DNA from 2 places in the Streptomyces sp. NPDC028910 genome. Region 2 is predicted to be linked to the other one. Evidence: riboswitches for the same ligand, from Rfam matches in the RefSeq annotation. Region 2 holds a riboswitch; the other holds the start of a gene.
What was found. Region 2 has a riboswitch for glycine ahead of gcvT (glycine cleavage system aminomethyltransferase GcvT). Riboswitches for the same ligand answer to the same signal wherever they lie in the genome.
Positions count from the first base shown of each region.

Region 1: it holds a riboswitch for glycine, as region 2 does, so the genes downstream of both, gcvP (aminomethyl-transferring glycine dehydrogenase) here and gcvT (glycine cleavage system aminomethyltransferase GcvT) in region 2, are expected to answer to the same signal.

Region 1 covers NZ_JBVHVF010000045.1:7,543-21,797, reverse strand. Annotated here, with positions in the region: gene ACZ4TV_RS32740 (sugar phosphate nucleotidyltransferase) at 1-53, shown strand, start outside; gene ACZ4TV_RS32735 (DUF881 domain-containing protein) at 164-1,072, shown strand; gene ACZ4TV_RS32730 (small basic family protein) at 1,069-1,401, shown strand; gene ACZ4TV_RS32725 (DUF881 domain-containing protein) at 1,407-2,195, shown strand; gene ACZ4TV_RS32720 (FHA domain-containing protein) at 2,281-3,225, shown strand; gene ftsR (transcriptional regulator FtsR) at 3,272-4,054, shown strand; gene ACZ4TV_RS32710 (bifunctional nuclease family protein) at 4,108-4,581, shown strand; gene ACZ4TV_RS32705 (MerR family transcriptional regulator) at 4,762-5,400, shown strand; gene ACZ4TV_RS32700 (DNA polymerase IV) at 5,512-6,957, shown strand; gene ACZ4TV_RS32695 (PRC-barrel domain-containing protein) at 7,120-7,485, opposite strand; glycine riboswitch at 7,598-7,696, shown strand; gene gcvP (aminomethyl-transferring glycine dehydrogenase) at 7,893-10,787, shown strand; gene ACZ4TV_RS32685 (DUF5999 family protein) at 10,932-11,120, opposite strand; gene ACZ4TV_RS32680 (hypothetical protein) at 11,381-12,001, opposite strand; gene ACZ4TV_RS32675 (glutamate-cysteine ligase family protein) at 12,498-14,030, shown strand; gene ACZ4TV_RS32670 (CPBP family intramembrane glutamic endopeptidase) at 14,132-14,255, shown strand, end outside.
Region 2 covers NZ_JBVHVF010000005.1:303,700-317,954, forward strand. Annotated here, with positions in the region: gene ACZ4TV_RS10310 (tRNA-dependent cyclodipeptide synthase) at 1-538, opposite strand, end outside; gene ACZ4TV_RS10315 (EF-hand domain-containing protein) at 793-1,005, shown strand; gene ACZ4TV_RS10320 (PadR family transcriptional regulator) at 1,060-1,608, opposite strand; gene ACZ4TV_RS10325 (flavodoxin family protein) at 1,693-2,406, shown strand; gene ACZ4TV_RS10330 (AMIN-like domain-containing (lipo)protein) at 2,464-2,976, opposite strand; gene ACZ4TV_RS10335 (L-serine ammonia-lyase) at 3,087-4,469, opposite strand; gene glyA (serine hydroxymethyltransferase) at 4,794-6,050, opposite strand; gene gcvH (glycine cleavage system protein GcvH) at 6,066-6,446, opposite strand; gene gcvT (glycine cleavage system aminomethyltransferase GcvT) at 6,561-7,676, opposite strand; glycine riboswitch at 7,848-7,951, opposite strand; gene ACZ4TV_RS10355 (AAA family ATPase) at 8,157-8,813, shown strand; gene ACZ4TV_RS10360 (enhanced serine sensitivity protein SseB) at 8,994-9,728, shown strand; gene ACZ4TV_RS10365 (enhanced serine sensitivity protein SseB C-terminal domain-containing protein) at 9,784-10,524, shown strand; gene ACZ4TV_RS10370 (ABC transporter permease) at 10,988-11,989, shown strand; gene ACZ4TV_RS10375 (ABC transporter substrate-binding protein) at 12,069-13,817, shown strand; gene ACZ4TV_RS10380 (ABC transporter permease) at 13,966-14,255, shown strand, end outside.

The DNA of each region.
Region 1 (14,255 bases), on a different contig from region 2:
CGCAGGCCCTGCTCGACGAGTGGGCGGGCGTGGTGGACGGCGCCGGGCGCTGAGCGCCGGGCCTGCGATGACGCGGGCCGGCAGTCCGGTGGGACGGGCGGGGAGCACCCCGCCCGTCCCACCGGGCGGGCGCATTGGGTGCGGGCGGCGCCGACATGCGACGATGTGCGGCATGTCGCAGCCGCCCCACAACCGGACTTCGGCGTCTCCTGTGCCCGCGCGCCCGGACGCTTCCATGTCGCTGCTGACGCACGTGATGGACCACGCTCTCGACGAGGGCTATGCGGAGTCCGCGGCCCGGCGAGAGTCGGAGGGTACGGCGGGTCTGCCCCGCTCCCTGAAGGCCAAGCTGGGGCTTGCCGCGGGGCTCGTCATCGCCGCCATGGTGGTGACGCTCGGTGCCGCCGAGGCTCGGCTGGCAGCGCCGGTGCTGGCCAAGGAGCGTCAGGAACTGATCGACCGGGTGGAGCTGGCCGACGAGCGCGCGGACGGTCTGGAGCGGGACATCGACCGGCTGAGGACCGATGTCGCCACCCGCCAGCGCGCGGCGCTCAAGCAGCCCGGTGGCGGCCAGGGCGAGCTCGTGGCGCTGCTGTCCGGCGCCACCGAAGTCCGCGGGCCCGGGATCAAGCTGGTGGTGGACGACGCGAAGAGCGCTGCCTCCGGGGGCGGTGGCGGACCGCGCGAGAGCACGGGCTTCTCGGACACTGGCCGGCTCCGCGACCGTGACATGCAGAAGATCGTCAACGGGCTGTGGCAGTCCGGGGCGGAGGCCGTCTCCATCAACGGGCAGCGGCTGACGGCGCTGTCGGCGATCAGAGCCGCGGGTGACGCGATACTGGTCGACAACAGGCCGCTGGTGCCGCCGTACGAAGTGCTGGCGGTGGGGGACAAGAAGCGGCTCGGGACCGCCTTCCAGGACTCGGCGGACGGCCAGTACCTGCACGTGCTGCAGGAGAGCTACGGGATCCGCTACACGCTGTCCGCCGCCGACGAGGTGCGGCTGCCGGCCGCGTCGAGCCTGACCGTACGTACAGCTACAGCAGCAGAGCAGCAGAAGGGTGCATCGTGATCGCGGTACTGGGCCTCTTGGCCGGAGTGGTGGTCGGACTTCTGGTCCGGCCCGAAGTACCGGCCGTGGTGGAGCCTTATCTGCCGATCGCCGTGGTGGCGGCGCTGGACGCGGTGTTCGGCGGTCTGCGCGCGATGCTGGACGGCATCTTCGTGGACAAGGTCTTCGTGGTGTCGTTCCTGTCGAACGTGGTCGTGGCCGCGCTGATCGTCTTCCTCGGTGACAAGCTCGGCGTCGGCTCGCAGCTGTCCACGGGTGTGGTCGTGGTCCTCGGCATCCGCATCTTCTCCAATGCCGCGGCCATCCGCCGGCACGTGTTCCGGGCGTGAGGCCGATGACTACGAACGACAGTCCCGAGGAGCCGGCGGGCGCGGGCGGGCCACCCCAGGGTGCGGCGGGGCAGCCCGAGGAGAGCGGTCGCCAGCGGCTCGCGGCCGGGCTGTGGCCGCCGAGGGTGAGCCGGGCCCAACTGATCGTCGCGCTGCTGCTGTTCGTCCTGGGTCTGGGTCTGGCCATCCAGGTCCGGTCGAACGAGTCCAGCGCGCTGCGCGGGGCCCGTCAGGAGGACCTCGTACGGATCCTCGACGAGCTCGACGGGCGGACCAAGCGCCTGGAGGACGAGAAGCAGCGGCTGGAGGACCAGCGCAGGGAGCTGGAGAGCAGCTCCAACCAGGCCGAGGAGGCCCGCAAGCAGACCGTGGAGAAGGAGCGGCAACTCGGCATCCTGGCCGGTACGGTGGCAGCGCAGGGGCCGGGCATCACGCTGAAGATCACCGATCCCACGGGCCAGGTGCGGTCCGACCAGCTGCTGGACACGCTGCAGGAGCTGCGCGCGGCCGGGGCCGAGGCGATCCAGATCAACGGTGTGCGCATCGTGGCGGGCTCGTACTTCTCGGACGAGAACGGCGGGGTCGGGATCGACGGTAAGAAGATCACACAACCCTATGAGTTCAGGGTGATCGGCAAGCCCCAGGACCTGGAGCCCGCGCTCAACATTCCGGGCGGTGTGGTCCAGACGCTGGAGAAGGAGCAGGCCACGGTCGCCGTCACACGGTCGGCGAAGATCGTTGTGGATGCCTTGCGGGCTGCGAAGCAGCCTGACTACGCTCGGTCGTCATCGTGATGATGCGGAGTGGAGGGGGGAGCGGCTCACGCGGGCGGATGCCTGCGGGGGGTCGGCGCACCGAAGTCGCGGTGCGTGGTGGAAACTGTCTGGTGGTTACGGACGTTGTGAGAATGTCCGGGTCGGCAGGTGTCTGCATTCGGAGTTCGTCCTGCCCCACGGGCGGGTCTGTTTCGGTCAAGGGGAATCGCCCGTGAAGTTGTTTGAGAAGTTGTTCGGCAAGAAGAACCGCGAGGAAAGCGGCGCGGCACGGCACCGTGCGGGGCAGGGGGACGGGGAAGGCCAGGGCGACCGGCCGCTCTTCCGTGACGAGGTCGCCGGCGCGGGCGAGGTTTCGGGCGCCCCTGGTGTGTCGGCTGTTGACCCTGCTGGTACCGGACGCATAGGTTTCGGTGAACCATCAAGCTCAACTACGGGTGGAGGGTTTGCCCCCGACCCGTATGCCACCAACGCCTCCGCGGGGCAGCCGCGGCGCGAGGAGCCGTCCATGTCGGCCGAGCAGGTTTGCAGCAGGTGCGGACACCGCAGCGATGCGGCCAGTCGGTTCTGCTCCAACTGCGGAGCGCCGCTGCGGGCGGGCCTGACGCCGGAGCGTGCCTCGGAGACCACGTCCACCATCTCGATCTCGGGCCTGGAGGCCTACGAGGCCGAGGTGTCGGGACAGCCGCACGTGTCGTCCTCGCTGTCCCCCGAGGCCCAGGCCGCGGTGGAAGCGCTGCCCCCCGGTTCCGCTCTGCTCATCGTGCGGCGCGGTCCTAACTCCGGGAGCCGCTTCCTGCTGGACGGCGAGCTGACCACGGCCGGCCGGCACCCGCAGAGCGACATCTTCCTGGACGACGTCACCGTCTCCCGGCGCCATGTCGAATTCCGCAGGAACCCGGACGGCGGCTTCACCGTCGCCGATGTCGGCAGCCTCAACGGCACGTACGTGAACCGTGAACCGATCGACTCCGTCGCCCTGCACAACGGCGACGAGGTGCAGATCGGCAAGTACCGGCTGGTCTTCTACGCGAGCCTGCGGGGCGTCTGACCCTCCCCCGGACTCCGTCGGGGAGGACCCCCAGAGGGAAGGTCCCATGCTGCGTATCCCGACCGGCGGTGCCCCGAAGAACGGCGCCGCCGGCACCGCCGGCCCTGCCGGGCGGCTGGTGAGCATCGGCACGGTGCTCACCACGCTGCGTGACGAGTTCCCCGAAGTCACCATCTCGAAGATCCGTTTTCTGGAGGCGGAGGGGCTCGTCGAGCCCCGGCGCACGCCTTCGGGATATCGCAAGTTCAGCACCGAGGACGTGGAGCGGCTCGCCCGCATCCTGCGGCTGCAGCGCGATCACTACCTGCCGCTGAAGGTCATCCGCGAGCAGCTCGACGCGCTCGCCCGCGGTGAACAGATCCGCATCCCGGCGCCCACGCCGTACAGGGACCCGGGCGATGCGGTCGATCCAGGCGGTCCTGCGGCCGTCTACGGCGAGGTGGGGCGGGAGCGGCCCACCGTGGCCCGGGTGGGCCGGGCCGAGCTGCTCGCGGCCGCCGACGTGGACGAGGTCCAGCTGGTCGAGTGGGAGTCGTACGGGCTGCTCGCCGAGGGGCCGGACGGCGGGTTCGACGCCGAGGCGGTCACGGTGGCCCGGCTCGTGGCCGATCTTGGGCGCTTCGGACTGGAGCCGCGGCACCTGCGCGCCATGAAGGCGGCCGCGGACCGGGAGGCGGGCCTGGTGGAGCAGGTGGTGGCCCCCTTGCGCCGCCACCGCAATCCGCAGACCAGGGCCCACGCGGAGGCCACTTTGAAGGAGCTCGCGGGGCTGTCCGTACGGCTGCACGAGGCGCTCGTACAGACTGCTCTCGGGGTCCGGCTGAGGTGAGCCGGAGGGGCCCCGACTACCCAAACCTGCCGGGCAGGTCCTAGGGTTGCTGTGTGAACGAGCTCGACGTAGTGGGTGTCCGGGTGGAAATGCCCTCCAACCAACCGATCGTGCTCCTGCGTGAAGTGGGAGGCGACCGGTACCTCCCCATCTGGATCGGTCCAGGGGAGGCCACCGCCATTGCCTTCGCGCAGCAGGGCATGGCCCCTGCCCGACCGCTGACGCACGACCTGTTCAAGGACGTGCTGGAGGCGATCGGTGAGGAGCTCACCGAGGTCCGGATCACGGACCTGCGGGAGGGCGTCTTCTACGCGGAGCTCGTCTTCGCCAGCGGGGTCGAGGTGAGCGCGCGGCCTTCCGACGCCATAGCGCTCGCCCTGCGGACGGGGACGCCGATCTACGGCAGTGACGGCGTGCTGGACGACGCCGGAATCGCCATTCCGGACGAGCAGGAGGACGAGGTGGAGAAGTTCCGCGAGTTCCTCGACCAGATCTCGCCCGAGGACTTCGGCACCGGCCCGCAGTAGGCGTCGGCCGCGTCGTCCACGGAGAACTTTCAGCCCATTCGAGTAGCCTTTCCCCGCAAAGGGATACGGGAAACCACTCTCAGGGTGATTATCACTCGGCGTGCCGAGTGTGGCGATCGTTGACGCACCCCTGGTGACTGCCTACCTTCAAGGTGGGCAGGTCAAGGACGGAGGGTCGGCGTGAGGATCACGGGCGACGGTACGACCGGGGGCACCCCCGCACGGAGTGACGCTGGACCGTACCCGCTGCACGGCGGTGCGGTCGGTTCCGCGCGCCGTCAGCCGGAGTCGACGCCGGTCGGACCGGTGGGCGGTGACCCGGCGCCCGAGCAGATCGGCTACCGCGGGCCGACGGCGTGCGCCGCGGCCGGCATCACCTACCGGCAGCTCGACTACTGGGCGCGGACCGGGCTGGTGGAGCCCAGTGTGCGTCCCGCGTACGGTTCGGGCACGCAGCGGCTCTACAGCTTCCGCGACGTCGTGGTCCTCAAGATCGTCAAGCGCTTCCTGGACACCGGCGTGGCCCTGCAGAACATCCGCACCGCCGTGCAGCACCTGCGTGACCGCGGTTTCTCGGACCTCGACCGGATGACGCTGATGAGCGACGGCGCCACCGTGTACGAGTGCACCTCGCCGGACCAGGTCGTGACGCTGCTCCAGGGCGGACAGGGCGTCTTCGGCATCGCCGTGGGCGTGGTGTGGCGCGACGTCGAGAGCGCGCTGTCGCAGTTGCACGGGGAGCGCGTGGACACCGGCGAGACCCTGGTCGGGCACAACCCGACGGACGAGCTGGCGGCCCGCCGCAACCGCGCGGTGTGACCTGCGCGCCCGGCCTCGTGAGCCGGCAGCGGGCGCAGCGGGACTCGCGGGCGCCGGGACGGACCACGTGCCCGGTGCCCCTTGTCAGTGCCGTAGGGCAGCATCGGTGCTGTGAGAGCCGCGCCGACCATTCTGCATCTGGACATGGACGCCTTCTACGCCTCCGTCGAGCAGGCGTCGAAGCCGAGCCTGCGGGGCAAAGCCGTCATCGTCGGCGGGCTCGGGCCGCGCGGGGTCGTCGCCACGGCTTCGTACGAGGCCAGGCGGTTCGGGGTGCACTCGGCGATGCCCATGGCGCAGGCGAGGCGGCTCTGCCCGAACGGCGCGTACCTGTTCCCGCGCTTCGGCCTCTACCGGCAGGTCAGCGACGTGGTGATGGCCATGCTGCGGGAGCTGTCGCCGCTGGTGGAGCCGCTCAGCCTGGACGAGGCCTTCGTGGACCTGGAGGCGGGCGGCGTGGCCTACGACTCCCCGACCGCCCGGGCGGTCGGGGAGCGGCTGCGGGCCGACATCAGGGCCGCCACCGGACTCAGCGGTTCGGTGGGGCTGGCCGGGTCGAAGATGCTGGCCAAGGTGGCCTCCGAAGAGGCGAAGCCGGCCGGGCTGCTGCTCATTGAACCGGGGACGGAGCGGGAGCTGCTCGCGCCGATGTCGGTCCGGACCCTGCCCGGGGTGGGGCCGGCGACGGGCGAGCACCTGCGCCGCGCCGGGATCACCACGGTGGGGGAGCTGGTGGAGGCGGGCGAGGACGAGCTGGTCCGCATGGTCGGGCGCGCGCACGGTACGGGGCTGTACCGGATGGCGCTGGGGCTGGACGACCGGCCGGTGGTCGCGGAGCGGGACGCGAAGTCGGTGTCGGTCGAGGACACCTTCGACGTGGACCTGCACGACCGGGTGCGGATCCGGAACGAGGTGCAGCGGCTCGCCGACCGGTGTGTGCAGCGGTTGCGGGGCTCGGGGCACTCGGGGCGCACGATCGTGCTCAAGGTGCGGCGCTACGACTTCTCCACGCTGACGCGGTCCGAGACGCTGCGCGGGCCCACGGACGACCCCGCGGTGGTGCGGGAGGCGGCGGCGCGGCTGCTGGAGGGGGTGGACACCACGGGCGGGGTGCGGCTGCTGGGGGTGGGGGTGACCGGCCTGGCGGACTACACGCAGGAGGACCTGTTCGCGCAGTCGCTCGCCGCGGGAGCGGCCCCTGCTGCGGGGCATGAGGAGAACGGAGCGGAAGAGGCGCAGGAGGGGGAGGAGGGAGAGGCTGCTGGGCCGGAGGGGGCCGGCGGGGCCCCCGGTGCCCCGCGGGGGCCCGAGCCGCCCGCGGAGCCGGAGCCGGCGCGGGAGCGGCGCTGGGCGGCCGGGAGCGACGTACGGCACGCGGTGTACGGGCCCGGGTGGGTGCAGGGCAGCGGGGTCGGGCGGGTGACCGTACGGTTCGAGCAGCCGGGGTCGGAGCCCGGGCGGGTGCGGACCTTCCGGGTGGACGACCCCGAGCTGGCGCCCTCGGAGCCGTTGCCGCTGGTGGGGGACGGGGAGCGGGGCACCGACGGCCCGGCCTGATGCGGAAGGCGGGCTAGGTCGTCTCTTTCGGATCTTGCCGGGCAGCGCGGGCCCGGCAAGATCCGAAAGAGACGACCTGCGCCCCGGCTCCCGGTGCCGGGCCGCGCCCCTGTTCCCGGTGCGCGGGCCGCGCCCCCGCTTCCGGTGCCGGCCGCCGGTCGCTCAGCCCTCCTCGCCCGCCAGGTGGCCGAAGTCGCCCTGGAAGTCGGTCGGCAGGGTCGTGTCGAGGCCGTAGTGGTGGTAGAGCTGCAGCTCCTGTTCGGGGGAGAGGTGGCGGCCGACGCCGAAGTCCGGGGCGTCCCTGATGAGGGAGCGGTCGAAGGGGACCCGCAGGGTGTCGCCCACCAGCTCGCTCGGCTCCAGGGGGATGAAGGCGTCCCGGCCGAAGAGGCCCGTCCGGACGGCGGCCCATTCCGGGACGCCCGTGGCATCGTCGAGGTAGACCTCGTCGACAGTGCCGATCTTGGTGCCATTGCGGTCGAACGCCTTGCGGCCGATCAGGCTGCGCGGATCGATGTCGGTCTGCACGGTCCCTCCAAATGGTCGCAACTCCTCCGTAATGACTACAGAAGTGCATATCAGCACAGGAGGCCACTCGGGGAGTGCCCGGATCCTCGCTGGTAGGCTGGGTGACGGCTGTCGACCCTGTGCGGGAGAGTCCTCCGAGTGAACACGTCGGAGGCGCCGAAGGAGCAAATCCTCCCCGGAATCTCTCAGGCATACGTACCGCACGGACGAGGCCACTCTGGAAAGCAGGGGTGGGTACCGGGCGTGCAGTGCCGGTCCCTCTCCTCACCGACGGTGAAAGCCGGAGCTCACGGGCGACCCCCGCGACTCCGGTGAAACTCTCAGGTTGAGATGACAGAGGGGGAGGCCGTCCGGGTGCCCGCGCCGTGGTGCCCCTCGCAGGTCATACGACCAGGAGGCCTCCGTACATGACCGCCAACCGCATTCCGCTCTCCCAGCTGGAGCGAGGCATCCCCTTCGAACAGCGCCACATCGGCCCGGATGCCGAGGCGCAGGCGAAGATGCTCGCCCAAGTGGGCTACGGCTCCCTGGACGAACTGACCGCCGCCGCGGTACCGGATGTGATCAAGACCGCCGAGGCGCTCGACCTGCCCGAGGCGCGGACCGAGGCCGAGGTGCTGGCCGAGCTGCGCTCGCTGGCCGACCGCAACCAGGTCCTCTCCCCGATGATCGGTCTCGGCTACTACGGGACCTTCACCCCGCCGGTGATCCTGCGCAACGTCATGGAGAACCCGGCCTGGTACACGGCGTACACGCCCTACCAGCCGGAGATCTCGCAGGGCCGGCTCGAAGCGCTCCTGAACTTCCAGACGGTCGTCGCCGACCTCACCGGCCTGCCGACCTCGGGCGCCTCGCTGCTCGACGAGGGCACCGCGGCCGCCGAGGCCATGACGCTGGCCCGCCGCGTGGGCAAGGCCAAGGGCAACGTCTTCCTCGTGGACGCCGACGCGCTGCCGCAGACCATCGCCGTCATCGAGACCCGCGCCGAGCCGATCGGCATCGAGGTCGTCGTCGCGGACCTGTCCGCCGGGATTCCCGCCGAGGTCGCCGAGCGCGGTGTGTTCGGCGTGCTGATCCAGTACCCGGGCGCCTCCGGTGCCGTCCGGGAGATCAAGCCGGTCATCGACCAGGCGCACGAGCTCGGCGCCATCGTCGCCGTCGCCGCGGACCTGCTGGCGCTGACCCTGCTGACCTCCCCGGGCGCGCTGGGCGCGGACATCGCCGTCGGCACCACCCAGCGCTTCGGTGTCCCGATGGGCTTCGGCGGACCGCACGCCGGCTACATGGCCGTCCAGGACAAGCACGCCCGCTCGCTGCCCGGCCGCCTCGTCGGCGTCTCCGTGGACGCGGACGGCAACAAGGCGTACCGCCTGGCGCTGCAGACCCGTGAGCAGCACATCCGCCGCGAGAAGGCCACCAGCAACATCTGCACCGCGCAGGTGCTGCTCGCCGTCATGGCCGCCATGTACGCCGTCTACCACGGCCCGGACGGCCTGCGGACGATCGCCCGCCGGACGCACCGCTACGCCACCCTGCTCGCCGCCGGTCTGACGGCCGGCGGGGTCGAGATCGTGCACGGCTCCTACTTCGACACGATCACCGCCCGGGTTCCGGGCCGTGCGGCCGAGGTCGTCGCCGCCGCCCGCGAGGGCGGGGTCAACCTCCACCAGGTGGACGCCGACCTGGTCTCCGTCGCCTGTGACGAGACCACCCTGCGCGCCGACGTCGAGGCCGTCTGGGCCGCATTCGGGGTCGACGGCTCCGCCGCGAACATCGAGGCGCTCGACGAGACCACGGCCGACACCCTGCCCGAGGGCCTGCTGCGCTCGGACGACTACCTGACCCACCCGGTCTTCCACCAGCACCGCTCCGAGACCGCGATGCTGCGCTACCTGCGCAAGCTCTCGGACAAGGACTACGCGCTGGACCGCGGCATGATCCCGCTGGGCTCCTGCACCATGAAGCTCAACGCGACCACCGAGATGGAGCCGGTGACCTGGCCCGAATTCGGCCAGCTGCACCCCTTCGCCCCGGTGGAGCAGGCCGAGGGCTACCTCACGCTCATCAACGAGCTGGAGGAACGTCTCTGCGAGGTCACCGGCTACGACAAGGTCTCCATCCAGCCGAACGCCGGCTCCCAGGGTGAGCTCGCCGGCCTGCTGGCCGTGCGCGCCTACCACCGGGCGAACGGCGACGAGCAGCGCACCATCTGTCTCATCCCGTCCTCCGCGCACGGCACCAACGCCGCCAGCGCCGTGATGGCCGGCATGAAGGTCGTCGTCGTCAAGACCGCCGACGACGGCGAGGTGGATGCGGCCGACCTGCGCGCCAAGATCGAGCAGTACCGCGACGAGCTCGCCGTGCTGATGATCACGTACCCGTCCACGCACGGTGTGTTCGAGGAGCACGTCGCCGACATCTGCGCCCAGGTGCACGAGGCCGGCGGCCAGGTCTACGTCGACGGCGCCAACCTGAACGCCCTGGTCGGCCTGGCCAAGCCGGGTCACTTCGGCGGCGACGTCTCGCACCTGAACCTGCACAAGACCTTCTGCATCCCGCACGGCGGCGGCGGTCCGGGCGTCGGCCCGGTCGGTGTCCGGGCGCACTTGGCCCCGTACCTGCCGAACCACCCGCTCCAGCCGACCGCGGGCCCGGAGACGGGCGTCGGCCCGATCTCGGCCGCCCCGTGGGGTTCGGCCGGCATCCTGCCGATCTCCTGGTCGTACGTGCGCCTCATGGGCGGCGAAGGCCTCAAGCGCGCCACCCAGGTGGCCGTGCTCGGCGCCAACTACATCGCCAAGCGCCTGGAGCCGCACTACCCGGTGCTCTACACCGGCCCGGGCAACCTGGTCGCGCACGAGTGCATCATCGACCTGCGCCCGCTGTCGAAGGCCACGGGCGTGAGCGTGGACGACATCGCCAAGCGTCTGATCGACTACGGCTTCCACGCGCCGACCATGTCCTTCCCGGTCGCCGGCACGCTGATGATCGAGCCGACGGAGTCCGAGGACCTCGCCGAGATCGACCGCTTCTGCGACGCGATGATCGCCATCCGCGGCGAGATCGAGCGGGTCGCGGGCGGCGAGTGGCCGGTGGACGACAACCCGCTGGCCAACTCCCCGCACACCGCGGCGGCGCTGGGCGGCGAGTGGAACCACCCGTACACCCGCGACGAGGCCGTCTTCCCGGGCGGGGTCACGGCTGCCGAGAAGTACTGGCCGCCGGTGCGCCGCATCGACGGTGCGTTCGGCGACCGGAACCTGGTGTGCTCCTGCCCGCCGCTGGACGAGTACGACAACTGACTCGTCCCGACTCGTCCTGACTCGTCCCGCGCCGGATGACCGGCGTACGACATGAGGTACGACATGAAGAAGGGGCCGGTCCGGGGATGTCTCCCGGGCCGGCCCCTTCTTCGTGGCGTGCGTCGGCTGGGCCGTTCTGGTCGCCTACGCCGCCGCGAGCGGGCGGTGCGGAGCGATGATCTGGCCGTCCGGCAGCAGCTCACCGGTGTCCTCGAAGAGCAGGACGCCATTGCACAGCAGGCTCCAGCCCTGCTCCGGGTGGTTGGCCACGGGGCGCGCGGCCTCCCGGTCGGCGGATTCGGCTGACGGGCAGGCTGGCTGGTGCTGGCACATGGATGCGTTCTTTCGCTGCGTTGTGGTCTGTGTGCTACGGCTCGATGCGTGGTTCATGGCCGTCCCCCTGGGTCATCCCCGCACCCGCGGGGAGCTTGTCCTCAGTCTTCCCCCACGACAGCCGCTTCGCAGGTATTTCCCGGCAGCTGTCCTCATAGATTGAGGACGCATCACTCGTGCGGGCGGTTCAGGCCAACTCCCCTGTCATTTCGGATGGTTCACCTTGACCCGAGCGGGCTAGGCCGAATGGGTCAATCGGGTCAGGCGGCGGGCGCGGCCAGCGAGGGCGGGACCGGCGCCGTCGCGGGAGTCAGCCGGTGGGTCAGCACGGGCAGCAGCTCGGAGACCGGATGCGGCCGGTACGCGGCGATGCCGGGCGGGGCCGGGGCCAGCGGCACCAGCAGGTCCTCGCCGGCGGGCAGCCCGGCGGAGGCGTCGGCGCCCACCGCCCCGTGCAGCCACAGGGTCAGCATGTAGAGCTCCGGTACGGACAGCAGCCGCGGCTGGTAGTTCGTCGAGAGGGACTCCGCCTGGCGCAGGGCGCGTTCGGTGGCGGCGACGTAGGGCCCCTCGAAGAAGTGCGAGAAGGCCCAGCCGTCGGGTGTCAGCCGGGTGTCGGCCGCCGCTACGTAGCGGTCCCCGCTGCGGATCAGGAACCGCCAGCCGGTGAGCCGCGTGCGGGGCGGCCTGCCGCCGGCCGCGAGGCCGGACGTGTGCAGCCGGTCGAGGATGTGGACCGGAAGGGGGAGTTCGGCGGTCAGCGGGCCCTCGATCGCGCGCAGGGCCGGAGTGTGCGCCTCGTGGACGGCGGTGGGAGAACCGAGTGCCGCGAGGACGCTGCGCAGGGCGGGCGCGGGAGCCGGAGGGACATGCAGCGGCATGGTGGGTCGCCTCTCACTTGGGAGACCTGTGGAACGGGGGCAGGTGCGGACGGGCGCTGTCGCATTCTGGGGCCAGAGGGGGGCCGAGGGGCAATGGCCGCGCGCCAACTCTCTGCCTCGTTTGCGGAGTTTATACGACATGTGTTCACGCAGTGTTTCGGCTAGCTGTCCCGGCTATTGCCGGCAAGGCGCTTACCGGTCCCGCTGACATGGCATTCATGCCGGATACGTGCGAACGTTCCGCGCTGACCTCGGAGGTTACCGGACAGGGGCTCGGCTGGAAAGCGCCGACTATCCGGGAGCGGGCAATGTCGAAGCGGAATTTGCGCGAGGCGACTTGCCAGGTGAATGTGCCAAAGCGCCCTTCGGCCAAACCGGCGCGCGCTCCTCGCCACGCACGCCCCCTCCGCGTTATGGATCACGATGCCGGGGCATCATCGACCGTAACGCGCGCCTGGGCGTCCCGGGCCAGGTGCACTCGAGGAGGGGACGCTCGATGGGGGAGAAGGTCGTGGCGGGCGGATTCGACCTGTCCGATCGGCAGCGGTATCGAAGGAAGCTTCACGAGTGTCTGGAGGGACTGGAGCGGCTCCTGGTCGAGAAGAGGTTCGATCGCCCGAAGAACATGATGGGGCTGGAGATCGAGCTGAATCTGGCGGGTGCCGACGGGTTGCCGAGAATGGTGAATGCCCAGGTACTGGAGCGGATTGCGAGCCCCGATTTCCAGACCGAACTGGGAATGTTCAATCTGGAGGTGAACGTCCTTCCGCACCGGCTGGGTGGCCGGGTATTCGACCAGCTCGCCGAGGAACTCAGCGCGGGGCTGGGCTATGCCCACAGGCAGGCCGCGGAGATCGACGCCGGAGTGGTGATGATCGGTATTCTGCCGACGATCTCCCGCGCGGACCTGGTCAGCGCGAACCTTTCCGCGGTGGACCGCTACTCGCTGCTGAACGAGCAGATCCTCATGATGCGCGGGGAGGACTTCACGCTCGACATCGACGGTGTGGAGCGGCTGATCTGGACCTCCGGATCGATCGTGCCGGAGGCCGCCTGCACCTCCGTACAACTGCACCTCCAGGTGACGCCGGCCCGGTTCGCGGCGGTGTGGAACGCGGCGCAGGCGGTGGCCGCCGTGCAGATAGCCGTCGGCGCCAACTCGCCCTTCCTGTTCGGGCGCGAGCTGTGGCGGGAGTCGCGGCCGCCGCTGTTCACCCAGGCCACCGACACCCGCCCGCCCGAGCTCCAGGCGCAGGGAGTGCGGCCGCGCACCTGGTTCGGGGAGCGGTGGGTGGACTCGGCCTACGAGCTCTTCGCCGAGAACGTCCGCTACTTCCCCGCCCTGCTGCCGATCTGCGACGAGGAGGAGCCGCTGCGGGTGCTCGCCGAGGGCGGGGTACCCGGGCTGCAGGAGCTGGTCCTGCACAACGGCACCGTCTACCGGTGGAACCGGCCGGTGTACGGCGTCGCGGACGGGGTGCCGCACCTGCGGGTGGAGAACCGCGTACTGCCGGCCGGGCCCACGGTCGCCGATGTCGTCGCCAACGCCGCCTTCTACTACGGGCTCGTACGCACCCTCGCGGAGGAGCCGCGTCCGGTGTGGACCCGACTGCCCTTCGCCGAGGCGGAGGCGAACTTCGACGCGGCCTGCCGGTACGGGATCGACGCGCGGCTGCGGTGGCCGCGCCGGGGCCGGGCCGGGGGACTGGCGAGCGTACCCGCCGTGCGGCTCGTCCTGGACGAGCTGCTGCCGATGGCGGCGGGGGGGCTGGACGCCTGGGGCATCGAGCCCGCGGACCGGGACCACTACCTCGGCATCATCGAGGAGCGCTGCCGGCGGCGGGTGAACGGGGCGACCTGGCAGGTGGACACCTACCACCGGGCGCTGGCGGCCGGGCTGGAGCGGGACGAGGCGCTGGCCGCGACCACCCGGAGGTACAGCGAGCTGATGCACCAGGGCGAACCCGTGCACACCTGGCCCGTCGGGCTGGCGGAGGAGGTGGACACCTCCGTGCCGGTGGTGCGCTAGGACGTGGACCCCGCGCATCCGGCGCCGTCCTGGCGTCCCGGTGATGGCCCGCAGTGATCCTCCCGGTCGCCGAGGAGGCAGTATGGGGTGGTCACAACGGGATGGCAGGACGGGAGTCGGGCGTGCGGGCGGATCCGGAGCCGGTGGTCGTGGAGCTGGGCGAGGACGCGCGGCGGGGCGTCCTGCGCACCGAGACGCTGCTCGTCCTGGCCCTGTCGCTGGGCG
Region 2 (14,255 bases):
GCAGCTCGGCCGCCATGTAATCGAAACAGACTTGCAACTGTTCGTCTGTTATTGATTCACCTTCCGGCAACTTGGAGCCGACAAAGTGCAGGGCCATCTCCTCGCAGCCCTTGCGGAATTCGGCGTCCGTCTCCAGAAAATGCAGGACACGCCGGTGGAGCAGTTGGTAAACGGGGTTCGACTGGAACTCCGAAAGTGCCCTCACTCGGATCTCGGCCTGCGGAGGCCCTGACTCCTCCACGCCCTTGAGAATCCGCCGCCGGACCGCCTTGATTTCCTTCGTGGCGCGCTTCTCCGCATGCTCCCGGGTGTAGCCGAAAGCGGCGAACATCCGGTCCACGTGGAGGTCTGCGTACACGAAGTCGACCTGTGCGAAGCGGGTCGTGGCCCACTGGGCGAGACTGGTGATGCGCTCGGAGCTGAAGTAGCTGTTGCCAGGACTCACTCCGATGAGCACATGGTCGCCGTCTTCCCAGATATGGCGGCAGGTGCGTGTGAAGGGCAGAACTTCGAATGATGCGTCAGCTGTGATCGTCACCTATGTGATCGCCCTTGTTGCCGCTTGTCCCTGGGAGCCCTGCGCTCCTGGTGTGGCGGCAATGCCGTTACGTTATGCCGTGGCGCCGGAGCGTGACAAGTGGGGGCCGAAATTGTTGGCTGGAATTATCGCTTCCGCATTACGGAAGGGTAATCGCATTTCTATCTGCCGCTCGAACGGGACCCGCGTCGGAGGCGCTTCGGGGCGGCCGCTACCCTGAGCCGGTCAACAAGCACCAAGAAGGGGTGGACCCAGTGGCGGACATCGAGAGCGCACGGACGACGTTCGGCAAGTTCGACGTGAACGGTGACGGATTCGTCACGGCCGACGAGTTCAAGGCGGCCATGGCGGCGATGGGCGACCCGTTCGTCACCGGCCCGATAGCGGACGCCGTGATCGCCGCCAAGGACGCGAACGGCGACGGCCTGCTGAGCTTCGACGAGTTCTGGGCCTCCCTGAACAAGTAGCCCCTCCGCTCCCGCCCCGGTCCGGCCCGCCGACCGGGGCGGGAGCGCGTGTCGTCAGGCCCGGGGCCCGGACATGTCCTCGACCTCGGCGAGGGCCTCCTCCAGCCAGTGCAGCCAGAACGTCTCCAGGGCGATCCCGCCGTGCAGGACGAGCCGGCGCAGCCGGTCCTCCACGGCGTCGCGCCCCGGCGGGAAGTCCTTCTCCTCGATGGCCTCGTACTGGGCCAACTGGCGCTGGTGCAGCTCCAGATGGCGCCGCAACTCGGGACCGAGACCCTGCGGCCCCACGACACCCGCCGCGCGGATCCGCAGCAGCAGCGGGTCGCGCATCGGCTTCGGGTCCTGGCTCTCGCCGACCCACCGGGCCAGCTCCGCGCTGCCGGCGGGCAGCACCTCGTACTCCTTCTTCTGCCCCCGCACGGGCACCTCGCTGGGCAGCGCCCGGATCAGCCCGGCCTCCTCCAGCCGTCCGAGCTCGCGGTAGATCTGCTGGTGCGTCGCCGACCAGAAGTACCCGATCGACTTGTCGAAGCGCCGGGTCAGCTCCAGCCCGGACGAGGGCTTCTCGAGCAGGGCGGTGAGGATGGCGTGCGGCAGGGACATGGCGCCATCCTAGGTTTGCGGCAGCCGTCCCCGTACGGGCGCGGCCCGGTGGCGGCTTCGGCCCGCCTTGTTCAGGCTGAGGGCGTGGCTGCCGACTACACCTACTCAGACCTCAGCGCCGTGTACGTGAACTGCACACTCAAGCGCTCGCCCGAGACGAGCAACACCGAGGGGCTGATCGACAGGAGCCGCGCCGTCATGGAAGCGGCCGGTGCCCGGACCTCGCTCGTCCGCGCCGTCGACCACGACATCGCGACCGGAGTCTGGCCGGACATGACCGAGCACGGCTGGGAGAGCGACCAGTGGCCGGTCCTCTACAGCCAGATCATGGACGCCGACATCCTCGTCCTCTGCGGGCCCATCTGGCTCGGCGACAACAGCTCCGTGATGAAACAGGTCATCGAGCGGCTCTACGCCTGCTCCTCCCTGCTGAACGAGCAGGGCCAGTACGCCTATTACGGGCGGGTCGGCGGCGCGCTGATCACCGGCAACGAGGACGGCGTCAAACACTGCGCCATGAACATCCTCTACAGCCTCCAGCACCTCGGCTACGTGATCCCGCCGCAGGCCGACGCGGGCTGGATCGGCGAGGCCGGGCCCGGGCCCTCCTACCTGGATCCCGGCTCGGGCGGCCCGGACAACGACTTCACCAACCGGAACACCACCTTCATGAGCTGGAACCTCATGCACCTGGCCGCCCTGCTCAAGCGCTCGGGCGGCATCCCCGCGCACGGCAACCAGCGGTCCGAGTGGGACGCGGGCTGCCGCTTCGACTTCCCCAACCCCGAGCACCGCTGACCGCGCCGGCGGGCCCGGGGCGCGTGCGGTGCCCCCGGGCCCGTCGGTCGCACCGGTTCAGTGGGCGATGTCCACGACGAACCGCTCCGGCGAGTGCAGGGAGTAGGCGCGGTAGTACGGCAGGGTGTCGAAGGCGGCGCCGAAGGTCACGTACCCCTCGTAGTCGCCGGTCATGGCGATGCCCTTGAGCTTGCTGAGGTAGATCTTCTGGAGCTTGGGCCCCTGGTAGACGCTCTCGCCCGCGTCGTTGTGCGCGGCGGCGGGGTTGAGGCGGATCTCCAGGAAGTACTTCCCGGCCAGCGGCACGGGCTTCCCGGACCCGTCGTAGATCAGCTGCGAGACGGGAGTGACGGTCGTCCCCGGGGCGTACCCCTGCAGGTCGATGACGATCCGGTCGAACGTGGCGTGTCCGCCCCAGCGGGCATTGACGATGAGCGGGGTCTGGGTCTGGGTCTGGGTGGCGGCGGTGGTGGTGGTGGAGGCCGAGGCAGGCGCGGCGAAGGAGAGGCAGGCGGCGAGCAGAACGCCGGTTGCCACGGCCACGAACTGCCGGAGACGCGGGTGGACCATGACGTCCCCTCGATTCTCGAGAGACGGGGACAGAGTGTCACTGACTAGGACACCCACCGCCCGCCCGCGGTTGCAACCGGGGGCGGGCGGGATACGTCATCGCGTGGGGGTCAGCATTCGATGACGTTGACCGCCAGGCCGCCGCGGGCCGTTTCCTTGTATTTGACCTTCATGTCTGCGCCGGTCTCCTTCATGGTCTTGATGACCTTGTCGAGGGAGACCTTGTGGCTGCCGTCGCCGCGCATCGCCATCCGGGCGGCCGTGACCGCCTTGACCGCAGCCATGCCGTTGCGTTCGATGCAGGGGATCTGGACCAGGCCGCCGACCGGGTCGCAGGTGAGGCCGAGATTGTGCTCCATGCCGATCTCGGCCGCGTTCTCGACCTGCTCCGGGGTGCCGCCGAGGACCTCGGCGAGGGCGCCGGCCGCCATCGAGCAGGCGGAGCCCACCTCGCCCTGGCAGCCGACCTCGGCGCCGGAGATCGAGGCGTTCTCCTTGAACAGCATGCCGATCGCGCCCGCCGCCAGGAGGAAGCGGACCACGCCGTCCTCGTCCGCGCCGGGTACGAAGTTCATGTAGTAGTGGAGCACCGCCGGCAGGACGCCCGCGGCGCCGTTGGTCGGGGCCGTCACGACCCGCCCGCCCGCGGCGTTCTCCTCGTTGACCGCCATCGCGTAGATCGTCGCCCACTCGCTGCGGTGCAGCATCGGGTCGCCCTCGGTGCGCAGCTGGCGCGCCGTGGCGGCGGCCCGGCGCTTGACCCGCAGGCCGCCCGGGAGGATGCCCTCGCGGGACATGCCGCGCGCGACGCAGGACTGCATGACGCGCCAGATCTCGAGGAGGCCCTCGCGGATCTCGTCCTCCGTGCGCCAGGCCTTCTCGTTCTCCAGCATCAGCGAGGAGATCGACAGGCCGGTCTCGTTCGCGAGGCGCAGCATCTCGTCGCCGGAGCGGAAGGGGTACTTCAGCACCGTGTCGTCGAGCTTGATCCGGTCCTCGCCGACCGCGTCCTCGTCCACGACGAAACCGCCGCCGACCGAGTAGTAGGTCTTCTCCAGCAGCGGGGTGCCGGCGGCGTCGTACGCGAAGAGCGTCATGCCGTTCGCGTGGTACGGCAGGGAGCGCCGGCGGTGGAGGATCAGCTGGTTCGGCTCGTCGAAGGCGATCTCGTGGCCATCGCCTATCTCCGCGCCCAGCAGCCGCAGGCGGCCGCTCTTGCGGATGCGCTCCACCTCGTCGTCCGCGGTCTCGACGTTCACCGTGCGCGGGGAGTGGCCTTCCAGGCCCAGGAGCACCGCCTTGGGGGTGCCGTGCCCGTGGCCGGTCGCGCCGAGGGACCCGAACAGCTCGGCCCGCACGGAGGCGGTCTGGGCGAGCACGCCGTCCTTCTTCAGCCGCGTCACGAACATGCGCGCCGCGCGCATCGGACCGACCGTGTGGGAGGAGGAGGGACCGATGCCGATGGAGAAGAGATCGAAGACGGAGATGGCCACGGTGGCGGACTCCCTTGTCTGCTCGTGGGGTGGGAGGGGGCAGGAGAGGTGGATTCTTCGGATTTTGTCCGACAGACGAGCTTAACGCGGTGAGGTGAACGCCTCGCCTGCCGGACGAGGTGGGAAGGATTACGCGGAGGGGTCGGGCGGGGTGCCGCTCGCCCCGGCGGGCGCGGGAGGTCCGGTCCGGCTTCGTGCGGCGGATCGGCGGAAGAGCGGAAGAGCGGAAGAGCGGAAGAGCGGAAGAAGCGGAAGAGCGGCAGGGTGGTCATGAAAAGGGCCCGGCCTGCGCACGAGCAAGGCCGGGCCCTTCCAAGCCGTTGGCTAGAGCGACGGGTACAGCGGGAACTTCGCGGCGAGCGCCGAGACGCGCGCCTTCAGGCCCTCGCTGTCGTAGGCCGGCTTCAGCGCGGCCGCGATGATCTCGGCGACCTCGGTGAATTCCTTGGCGCCGAAACCGCGCGTGGCCAGGGCCGGCGTACCGATCCGCAGACCCGAGGTGACCATCGGCGGCCGCGGGTCGTTCGGGATGGCGTTGCGGTTGACCGTGATGCCGATCTCGTGGAGCCGGTCCTCGGCCTGCTGGCCGTCCAGCTCGGAGTTGCGCAGGTCGACCAGGACCAGGTGCACGTCGGTGCCGCCCGACAGGACGGAGACGCCGACCTCGGTGACGTCCGGCTGCACGAGGCGCTCGGCGATGATCTTCGCACCCTCCAGGGTGCGCACCTGGCGCTCCTTGAAGTCCTCCGAGGCCGCGATCTTGAAGGAGACCGCCTTGGCCGCGATCACGTGCTCCAGCGGGCCGCCCTGCTGGCCCGGGAAGACCGCGGAGTTGATCTTCTTCGCCAGCTCCTGCGTCGACAGGATGACACCGCCGCGCGGACCGCCGAGGGTCTTGTGCGTGGTGGTGGTGACGACGTGGGCGTGCGGCACCGGGTTCGGGTGCAGACCCGCGGCGACCAGGCCCGCGAAGTGCGCCATGTCGACCATCAGGTACGCGCCGACCTCGTCCGCGATCCGGCGGAAGGCGGCGAAGTCCAGCTGGCGCGGGTACGCGGACCAGCCGGCGACGATCAGCTGCGGCTTGGACTCCTTGGCGAGGCGTTCGACCTCGGCCATGTCCACCTGGCCGGTCTCGTCGACGTGGTACGGGACCACGTTGTAGAGCTTGCCGGAGAAGTTGATCTTCATGCCGTGGGTCAGGTGACCGCCGTGGGCCAGGTTCAGGCCCATGATCGTGTCGCCCGGCTTCAGCAGCGCGAACATCGCGGCGGCGTTCGCCTGCGCACCCGAGTGCGGCTGGACGTTCGCGGCCTCGGCGCCGAACAGCGCCTTGATGCGGTCGATCGCGATCTGCTCGACCACGTCGACGTGCTCGCAACCGCCGTAGTAACGGCGGCCGGGGTAGCCCTCGGCGTACTTGTTGGTCAGGACCGATCCCTGGGCCTCCATGACGGCGACCGGAGCGAAGTTCTCCGACGCGATCATTTCCAGGGTGGACTGCTGGCGTACGAGCTCGGCGTCGACAGCGGCGGCGACGTCCGGGTCGAGCTCGTGGAGAGGGGTGTTCAGTACAGACATCAGGGTCCCCTGGGGTCAGTTACCGGCGGTGAGCTTGGTGTACTCCTCGAAGGACAGCGCGTCCTTCGGCTCCTCCGAGAGGCGCACCTTGAACAGCCAGCCGTCCTCGAACGGGGCGGTGTTCACGAGCGCCGGGTTGTCCACGACGTCCTGGTTGGCCTCGACGATCTCGCCGGAGACGGGGGAGTACAGGTCGCTGACCGACTTCGTCGACTCCAGCTCGCCGCAGGTCTCGCCCTCGGTCACGGTGTCGCCGACCTCGGGGAGCTGGGCGTAGACGACGTCACCGAGCGCGTTGGCCGCGAACTCCGTGATGCCGACCGTCGCGACGCCGTCCACGGCGTCCGACAGCCACTCGTGCTCCTTGGTGTAACGCAGCTTCTCGGGGTTGCTCATGACCTGATTCTCCTGGATGCGGGGGAGTGGATACGAACTGTGGTCTTGGGTACTGAGACGGCGCCGAACGGGTACGCCGAACGGGTACGCGTACGGCGGACGTGGTGTGCGGAACTACTTCTGCCGCTTGTAGAACGGCAGCGCCACGACCTCGTACGGCTCATGCGTACCGCGAATGTCGACGCCGACGCCGGAGGTGCCGGGCGCGGCGTGCGCCGCGTCCACGTACGCCATCGCGATCGGCTTGCCCAGCGTCGGGGAGGGGGCGCCCGAGGTGACCTCGCCGATCACCATGCCGTCGGCGACGACGGGGAAACCGGCGCGGGGGACGCGGCGGCCCTCGGCGACCAGACCGACCAGCTTGCGCGGCGGGTTCGTGGCGGCGCGCTCGGCGGCGGCCTCCAGCGCGGCGCGGCCGACGAAGTCGCCCTCCTTCTCGAACTTCACGACCCGGCCCAGCCCCGCGTCGAAGGGGGTCAGGGAGGTGCTCAGCTCGTGCCCGTACAGCGGCATGCCCGCTTCCAGGCGCAGGGTGTCGCGGCAGGACAGACCGGCCGGGACCAGACCGACGCCCTCGCCCGCCTTGGTCAGCGCCTGCCACAGCTCCACGGCGTGTTCGGGGGAGACGAACAGCTCGAAGCCGTCCTCGCCGGTGTAGCCCGTACGCGCGATCAGCGCGGGCACGCCCGCGACGGTGCCCGGCAGACCGGCGTAGTACTTGAGGCCGTCCAGGTCGGCGTCCGTCAGGGACTTCAGGATGCCGGGGGACTCCGGGCCCTGCACCGCGATCAGCGCGTACGCGTCGCGGTCGTCGCGGACCTCGGTGTCGAAGCCGGCGGCACGCTCGGTCAGGGCGTCGAGGACGACCTGGGCGTTGGAGGCGTTGGCGACGACCATGAACTCGGTCTCGCCGAGGCGGTAGACGATCAGGTCGTCGACGATCCCGCCGTCCTCCTGACAGATGTGCGTGTAGCGGGCGCGGCCGACGCCGACGGTGGAGATGTTGCCGACCAGCGCGTAGTCCAGGGCCTTCACGGCCTCCGGCCCGATCAGCGTGATCTCGCCCATGTGGGACAGGTCGAAGAGACCGGCCCGGGTGCGTACGGCGTTGTGCTCGTCGCGCTCGCTGGCGTACCGCAGCGGCATGTCCCAGCCCGCGAAGTCGGTCATGGTCGCACCGAGCGAGCGGTGCAGCGCATCGAGGGCGGTCAGACGGGGGGCAGTGCTCATGGGTGTGGCTCCCGGGTCCCAGGGCATCGACATGACATGACGAGGACGTTCCTCCCCATCTGTCATCGGAACCTGAGAGGTTCGCCGAGAGTTCCGCCGATCGTTCGATCGTCGGAATCCCCGACTTGCACCTTGGGTGGAGCTGTCGAGCAGCTCGCTTTTCAGATCTGCCTCATCCACGCGGTACGGGGCCTGAGAGATTCAAGGGAGGTTCTTGCTCCTTCGGCGCCCGCGCACGGCCTTGCGGCGTGCCGGGACTCTCCCGCGCGGATTCAAGCGGCCGGTATGCAGTTGGTCCAGATGGCGCACATCATTGCACGCCATGCCCGTGATCGGGTGTGGGGGTCCGAAAGTTCGTACGCCCCCCGAGCGGGCGGACCGGAACCGGCGCTGCCGGATTACCGTCTCTTTACACTCAGTGGGCAAGGGTCCTTGCGACCCGATTCGGGGGAGGCGAACACTGTGCGGAGATTCGGAGTAGTGGCGACGACGGGAACCGTGGACGCGGTGCCGGCGCAGCGCGGCGCGCGCGAGCGCAAGGGGACGGCGGACGCCGGCCTCGGTCTCGTACGCGACCTGCGCGGACCGGCGGTGCGCGGCCCGCAGCGGCTCCGCTTCGCGGAAGGGGACATCGTCGTGGTGTCCGGCCTGCCGGGCGGCGGCAAGAGCACGCTGATCAAGCGGGCGGCGGCGCAGGGCGCGGCCATCGACTCCCAGGACACCCGTGAGCGCTGGGAACGCCGGATGCCGGCGGCGCTGCCGTACGCGGTGTACCGGCCGCTCGTGCGCGGCGCGCACTACTGGGGGCTGTGGCGGATCCTGCGCTCCGGTGCCTCCGTGGTCGTCCACGACTGCGGTACGCAGACCTGGGTACGGGGGCTGCTCGCGGCGGCCGCGCGCCGCCGGGGCCGGGCGCTGCACCTGCTCCTCCTGGACAGCAGCCCCGAGGAGGCCCTCTCCGGCCAGGCCGCGCGGGGGCGCCGGGTGTCGGCGTACGCCTTCGCCCGTCACCGCGGCGCGGTGTCCCGCCTTCTCCGCTCCGCGGAGGCCGGCCATCCCCCGCCGGGCTGCGCCTCGGTGACCCTCCTGGACCGCCGCTCGGCTACCGCCGTGACCGGGATCGCCTTCCACGACTGACGACCGCGGCGCCGCCGGGGCTGGGTATTTCAGCCTCGCCGGCGTTTGAGGCGCGGGTCCGGGCAGAGCCCGGCAGCGGCGCCGCAGCTGGGCGCGGACAGGACCACCGCCGGGACACCCGATAGCCTCGGCACGACATCGGCACGACATCGGCGGGACCACAGGCGGAGGCAGGGGCACATGCAAGGCGGCGGCTGGCCGGGGAATGAGCTGGAGCAGGTGCTCGGGGCGGCGCTCGGGCAGCCGGACGCGGGGGGCCGGATCCTGGAGGTGCTCGGGCGCAGCCAGGTGTGGGTGCCCCTGCCCGGCGGCGGCGGCCCCGACGCCCCCAGCCTCGACCTGCCCACGATGGACATCGGCGGGGCGGCGTACGTCCCGGTCTACAGCTCCGAGGCCCAGTTCCTCGCCTGCGTCGGCCCCGGCATGGACTTCGCGGTGGCCCCCGCCGTCGCATTCGCCCGCGGCCTGCCCCCGCAGCTCGGCATCGCGCTCAACCCAGAGGGCGCCGTCGGCGTGCCGCTCCCCCCGCCCGCCGTCGCGGAGCTCTGCCGTACCGGACGGACCCCGCTCGACGGCTCCTCCACCGGCGGCCGGGTCCGGCTCTACGAGCCCGACTGGCAGGACGATCCGGTGGACTTCCTGGCCGCCGCCACCGAGGAGTTCCGCGCCACCGGCGTGGTCGCCGCCGCGTACCGCTGCCTCGCCAGCATCGAGGGCGGGACGCCGGAACTGTTCATCGGTGTCCGCCTGGTGGGATGGGAGCCCGAGACGCAGGGCGCCCCGATGGAGGCCCTCGGGCGGGCCCTGACCCGTGTCCCGCCGCCGTGGCCCGTGCAGTTGATCCTGCTGGACGCCGCCCAGGACCCGGTCACGGACTGGATTCGTGAGCGCGTACGCCCCTTCTACCTCCCGTAGCGCCGCTTAAGCTGTTGGCACGCGTGGACGACGGGCGGACGAAGAGGGGTACCGGGTGAGTGCGTCAGGCACGGCCGCGGCCGGGCAGGTCGAGCACATGATGCGCCAGGTGACTCCCGGGCGCTACGAGAGTTACGAGTCGCTCCTGCATGCCCTTTCCGAGGGCCGGCTGTGGATGCTGCTCTGGCAGGGGCAGCCGGGCTCCCCGGACGCCCAGTACGGCGGCATGGAGGTCGAGAGCCTCGGGTACGCGCCCTGCGTCACCTCCCCCCAGGAACTGGCCGCCAGCGGCTGGAACCGGGGCTACGAGGTGGTCACCGGGCGGGACATCGCCCGCGCCCTCTACCCGGACCGCTGGGGCCTGTGGCTCAACCCGCACGCCCAGGGCGGCGGCCTCGGCGTCCCCTGGGCCGACCTGCGCCGGATCGCGACCGGGCTGGACCGGATGCCGGCCGGCCCGCTGCGGCTCTCCGAGCCCGCCATCGAGCTCCCGCAGTTCTACGGGCTGCTGACCCAGCACGCGCACCGCACCCCCGCCGTCCGGTCGCTGCGCCGCGCCTGGGTGCAGCCCGCGCTCGGGTCCCCGTACCTCGCGGTCGGGCTCGACCTGTACGACGCCTCCGCGCCCGCGCTGGAATCCGTACGGGAGATGATGCGGCAGTCGGTCGGGGTGGTCCCCGAGGGCGTCCCGGTGTGCACGGTCGCGCTGGCGGACGAGCACGACCCCGTGGCCATGTGGCTGCGCGCGCAGACCCGTCCCTTCTACGACCGCGAGGGCCAGGCGCCGACGTACTGAGGCTCCTAGACCCCCTCGTCCGCATCGCGAGACGCCCGTCCCGAGGCCGCACCGGAACTCACCGGTGCGGCCTCGGCCGTATGCGCCGATAACCAGCCAAAATCCCGGCGTTCAGGGGTCGTCGGCCGCGATGTCCGGTCCGTGCGCATCGGACCCCGTTGTTCCGCTGAGCCGGGCGACGAGTCCGGATACCGGGAGGTTCGGCCGGAGATTACGGTTGCGCATCCATTCCCCGGCAGGTCTGGCGGGTGATCGCGAGCCCGATAAAGACTCCCCCCAACCGAAGGCCGGGCCATCCGGGCCGTCCGCAAGGAAGAGCCCTCCGGGCTGACTTCAGGCTCGCCGCACCACCCACGCCGACGCAGCCGCCGGCACCCACGCCAACAGTGCCACCGATGTGAACCAAGCCGCTACGGCGGCGGCCAGGGCCGGCCACCGTCGGCCGAGAGGGGTCCCCACCACGATGACGGCTTCACCCACAGCGCCCAGTGAGCCGGTGCTCCCGCAGACCGACGGGATACCCGACGGGCTGACGCAGAAGCGGATCGAGGGGCGTTCGCTCGGCCAGATCGCGTGGATCAGACTCAAGCGGGACAAGGTGGCGATGGCCGGCGGCACGGTCGTGCTGCTGCTGGTGGTGCTGGCCATGCTCTCCCAGCCGATCCAGTGGATCTTCGGCTTGGACCCCGACGCCCTCCACCAGGACCTCATCGACCCCTCCCTGGCCACCCCCATCGGCCCCCTCGGCGGCATCAGCTGGGAGCATCCCCTCGGCGTGGAGCCGAAGTTCGGCCGCGACATCGCCACCCGCATCCTGGAAGGCTCCTGGGTCTCCCTGCTGGTGGCCTTCGGAGCCACCGTCGTCTCGGTGTTCATCGGCTCCGTGCTGGGCGTCATCGCCGGGTACTACGGAGGCTGGGCCGACACGGTGATCAGCCGCATGATGGACACCTTCCTCGCCTTCCCGCTGCTGCTCTTCGCGATATCCATCTCCGCCGCCCTCCAGGGCGGGGCCTTCGGCCTCGAAGGACTGCCGCTGCACATCAGCGTGCTGATCTTCGTGATCGGTTTCTTCAGCTGGCCCTACATCGGACGTATCGTCCGCGGCCAGACCCTCTCCCTTCGCGAGCGGGAGTTCGTCGACGCGGCCCGCAGCCTCGGCGCGCGCGGCCCCTTCATCGTCTTCCGGGAGCTGCTGCCCAACCTGGTGGCCCCGATCCTCGTCTACGCCACCCTGCTCATCCCGACCAACATCCTCTTCGAGGCCTCCCTGAGCTTCCTCGGCGTGGGTATCCAGCCACCGCAGGCCTCGTGGGGCGGAATGCTCAGCTCCGCCGTGGACTACTACAAGGTCGACCCGATGTTCATGGTCGTCCCGGGCATGGCGATCTTCCTCACCGTGCTCGCCTTCAACCTCCTCGGCGACGGCCTGCGCGACGCCTTGGACCCCAAGAGCTCGCGCTGACCCGTCCCGTTCCTCGGACACCCGGCCGAGGCACCGTCAGTACCCACCATCACTCCGAATCAGGGGGCATCACTCCGCCATGAGAAGCAGGTCGAGATCAGCCGCGGTGCTCGCCGCCGCCATCACCGTCGTCCTCACCGCCTCCGCCTGCAATGGTGGTGACAAGACCGGCGGCGACGACAAGTCGGCCGGTGCCAACGCTGCCGTCAAGGCCGTGGTCAACGCCTCGGACAAGAAGGGCGGGACGATCGTCTACGAGGCGTCCGACACCCCCGACTCCTGGGACCCCGGCAACACGTACTACGGCTTCGTCTTCAACTTCAGCCGCCTGTACGCCCGTCCGCTGACCACCTTCGCGCCCGCCCCGGGCGCCGAGGGCAACAAGGTCGTCCCGGACCTCGCCGAGGGCCTCGGCACGCCGAGCGACGGCGGCGCCACCTGGACGTACAAGCTCCGCAAGGGCGTGAAGTACAGCGACGGCACGGCGGTCACCTCCAAGGACGTCAAGTACGCCGTCGAACGCAGCAACTTCGCGCGGGACGTGCACTCCAACGGCCCGAGCTACCTCGCGCAGTACCTCAAGAACAACGAGACCCCGTACGAGGGCCCGTACAAGGACAAGTCCGACGCGGGGCTGAAGTCCATCGAGACCCCCGACGACCAGACGATCGTCTTCAAGCTGAAGCAGCCCTTCGCCGAGTTCGACTACCTGCTGGCGAACCCGCAGTCGGCCCCCGTGCCGAAGGCCAAGGACACCGGCGCGGACTACGTGAAGAGCATCGTCTCCTCGGGCTCGTACATGTTCGAGAAGTACGAACAGGACAAGGAAGCCGTCCTGGTCCGCAACCCGCACTGGGACGCCTCCACGGACCCGCTGCGCAAGCAGCTCCCGGAAAAGATCGTCGTCAAGCTGAAGGTCAACCAGGAGACGATCGACTCCAACCTGAAGGCCGGCAACACCCACATCGACATCGTCGGCAACGGTGTGGCCCAGCAGACCCAGACCGAGCTGCTGACCTCGAAGGACCCCAACACCGACAACGCCGAGGGTGGTCGCCTGGTCTACATGGCGATGAACACCAAGGTGGCGCCCTTCGACAAGCTCGAATGCCGCCAGGCGGTGCAGTACGCGATCGACAAGGTGTCGGTGCAGACCGCCTTCGGCGGCCCCACCCGCGGCGCCATCGCCAGCACCGTCCTGCCGACCGACATCCCGGGTCACGTGGACTTCAACACCTACCAGACCCCCGGTGACAAGGGCGACGAGGCCAAGGCCAAGGCCGCGCTGACCGCCTGCGGTCAGCCGAACGGTTTCGAGACCACCATCACCGCGCGCAACGACCGCGCCGGCGAGGTCGACATGGCCACGGCCATCCAGGCGTCCCTGAAGAAGATCGGGATCACCGTCAAGATCCAGCAGTTCCCGGCGGGCAAGTACTTCAGCGACTACGCGGGCGTCCCGAAGTTCACCGAGGACAACAAGATCGGCCTCATGATGATGCAGTGGGGCGCCGACTGGCCGAGCGGCTTCGGCTTCCTCCAGCAGGTCGTCCACGGTGACGCGATCGGCAAGACGGGCAACACCAACCTGTCGCAGCTGAACGACCCCGAGATCAACAAGATGCTGAACGACAACATCGCCAACACCGACGCCGCTGCCCGCGAGAAGGTCTACGGCGAGATCGACAAGAAGGTCATGGACCGGGCGGTCATCGTGCCCCTCACCTACTTCAAGGTGCTGCACTACCGCTCGCCCAAGCTCAGCAACGTGGTCTCCAACCCGGCGTGGAGCGGTCAGTACGACTACCTCAACATCGGCCTGAAGTAACCCCGGCCGTACGTCCGCAGGCAGTTTGACCCTCTCAGCCAGATCTGCCAGAACCGTGGAAGGCAGGTGAAGGCAGCAGTGCGCGCCGGTCCGTCCCGCTCCCCCGACCGGGGAGCGGGCGGACCGGCGGACGCCGAAGCCGACCCTCGTGTTTGTGTACATCGTCCGGCGGCTGTTCGCCGCGGTGTTCCTGCTGCTCATCGTCAGCGCGATCACCTTCGCGATCTTCTTCCTGCTGCCCCGGCTGGCCGGCGGCACGGCCGACTCGCTGGCCACGCAGTACGTGGGCAAGAACCCCTCGCCCGAGTCCATCGCCGCGGTCAAGAAGAACCTCGGTTTCGACCAGCCCCTGTACGCGCAGTACTGGGAGTTCCTGAGGGGCATCTTCGCGGGCCGCGAGTTCAACTTCGGCCCCAACCCCTCGCAGTGCAACGCCCC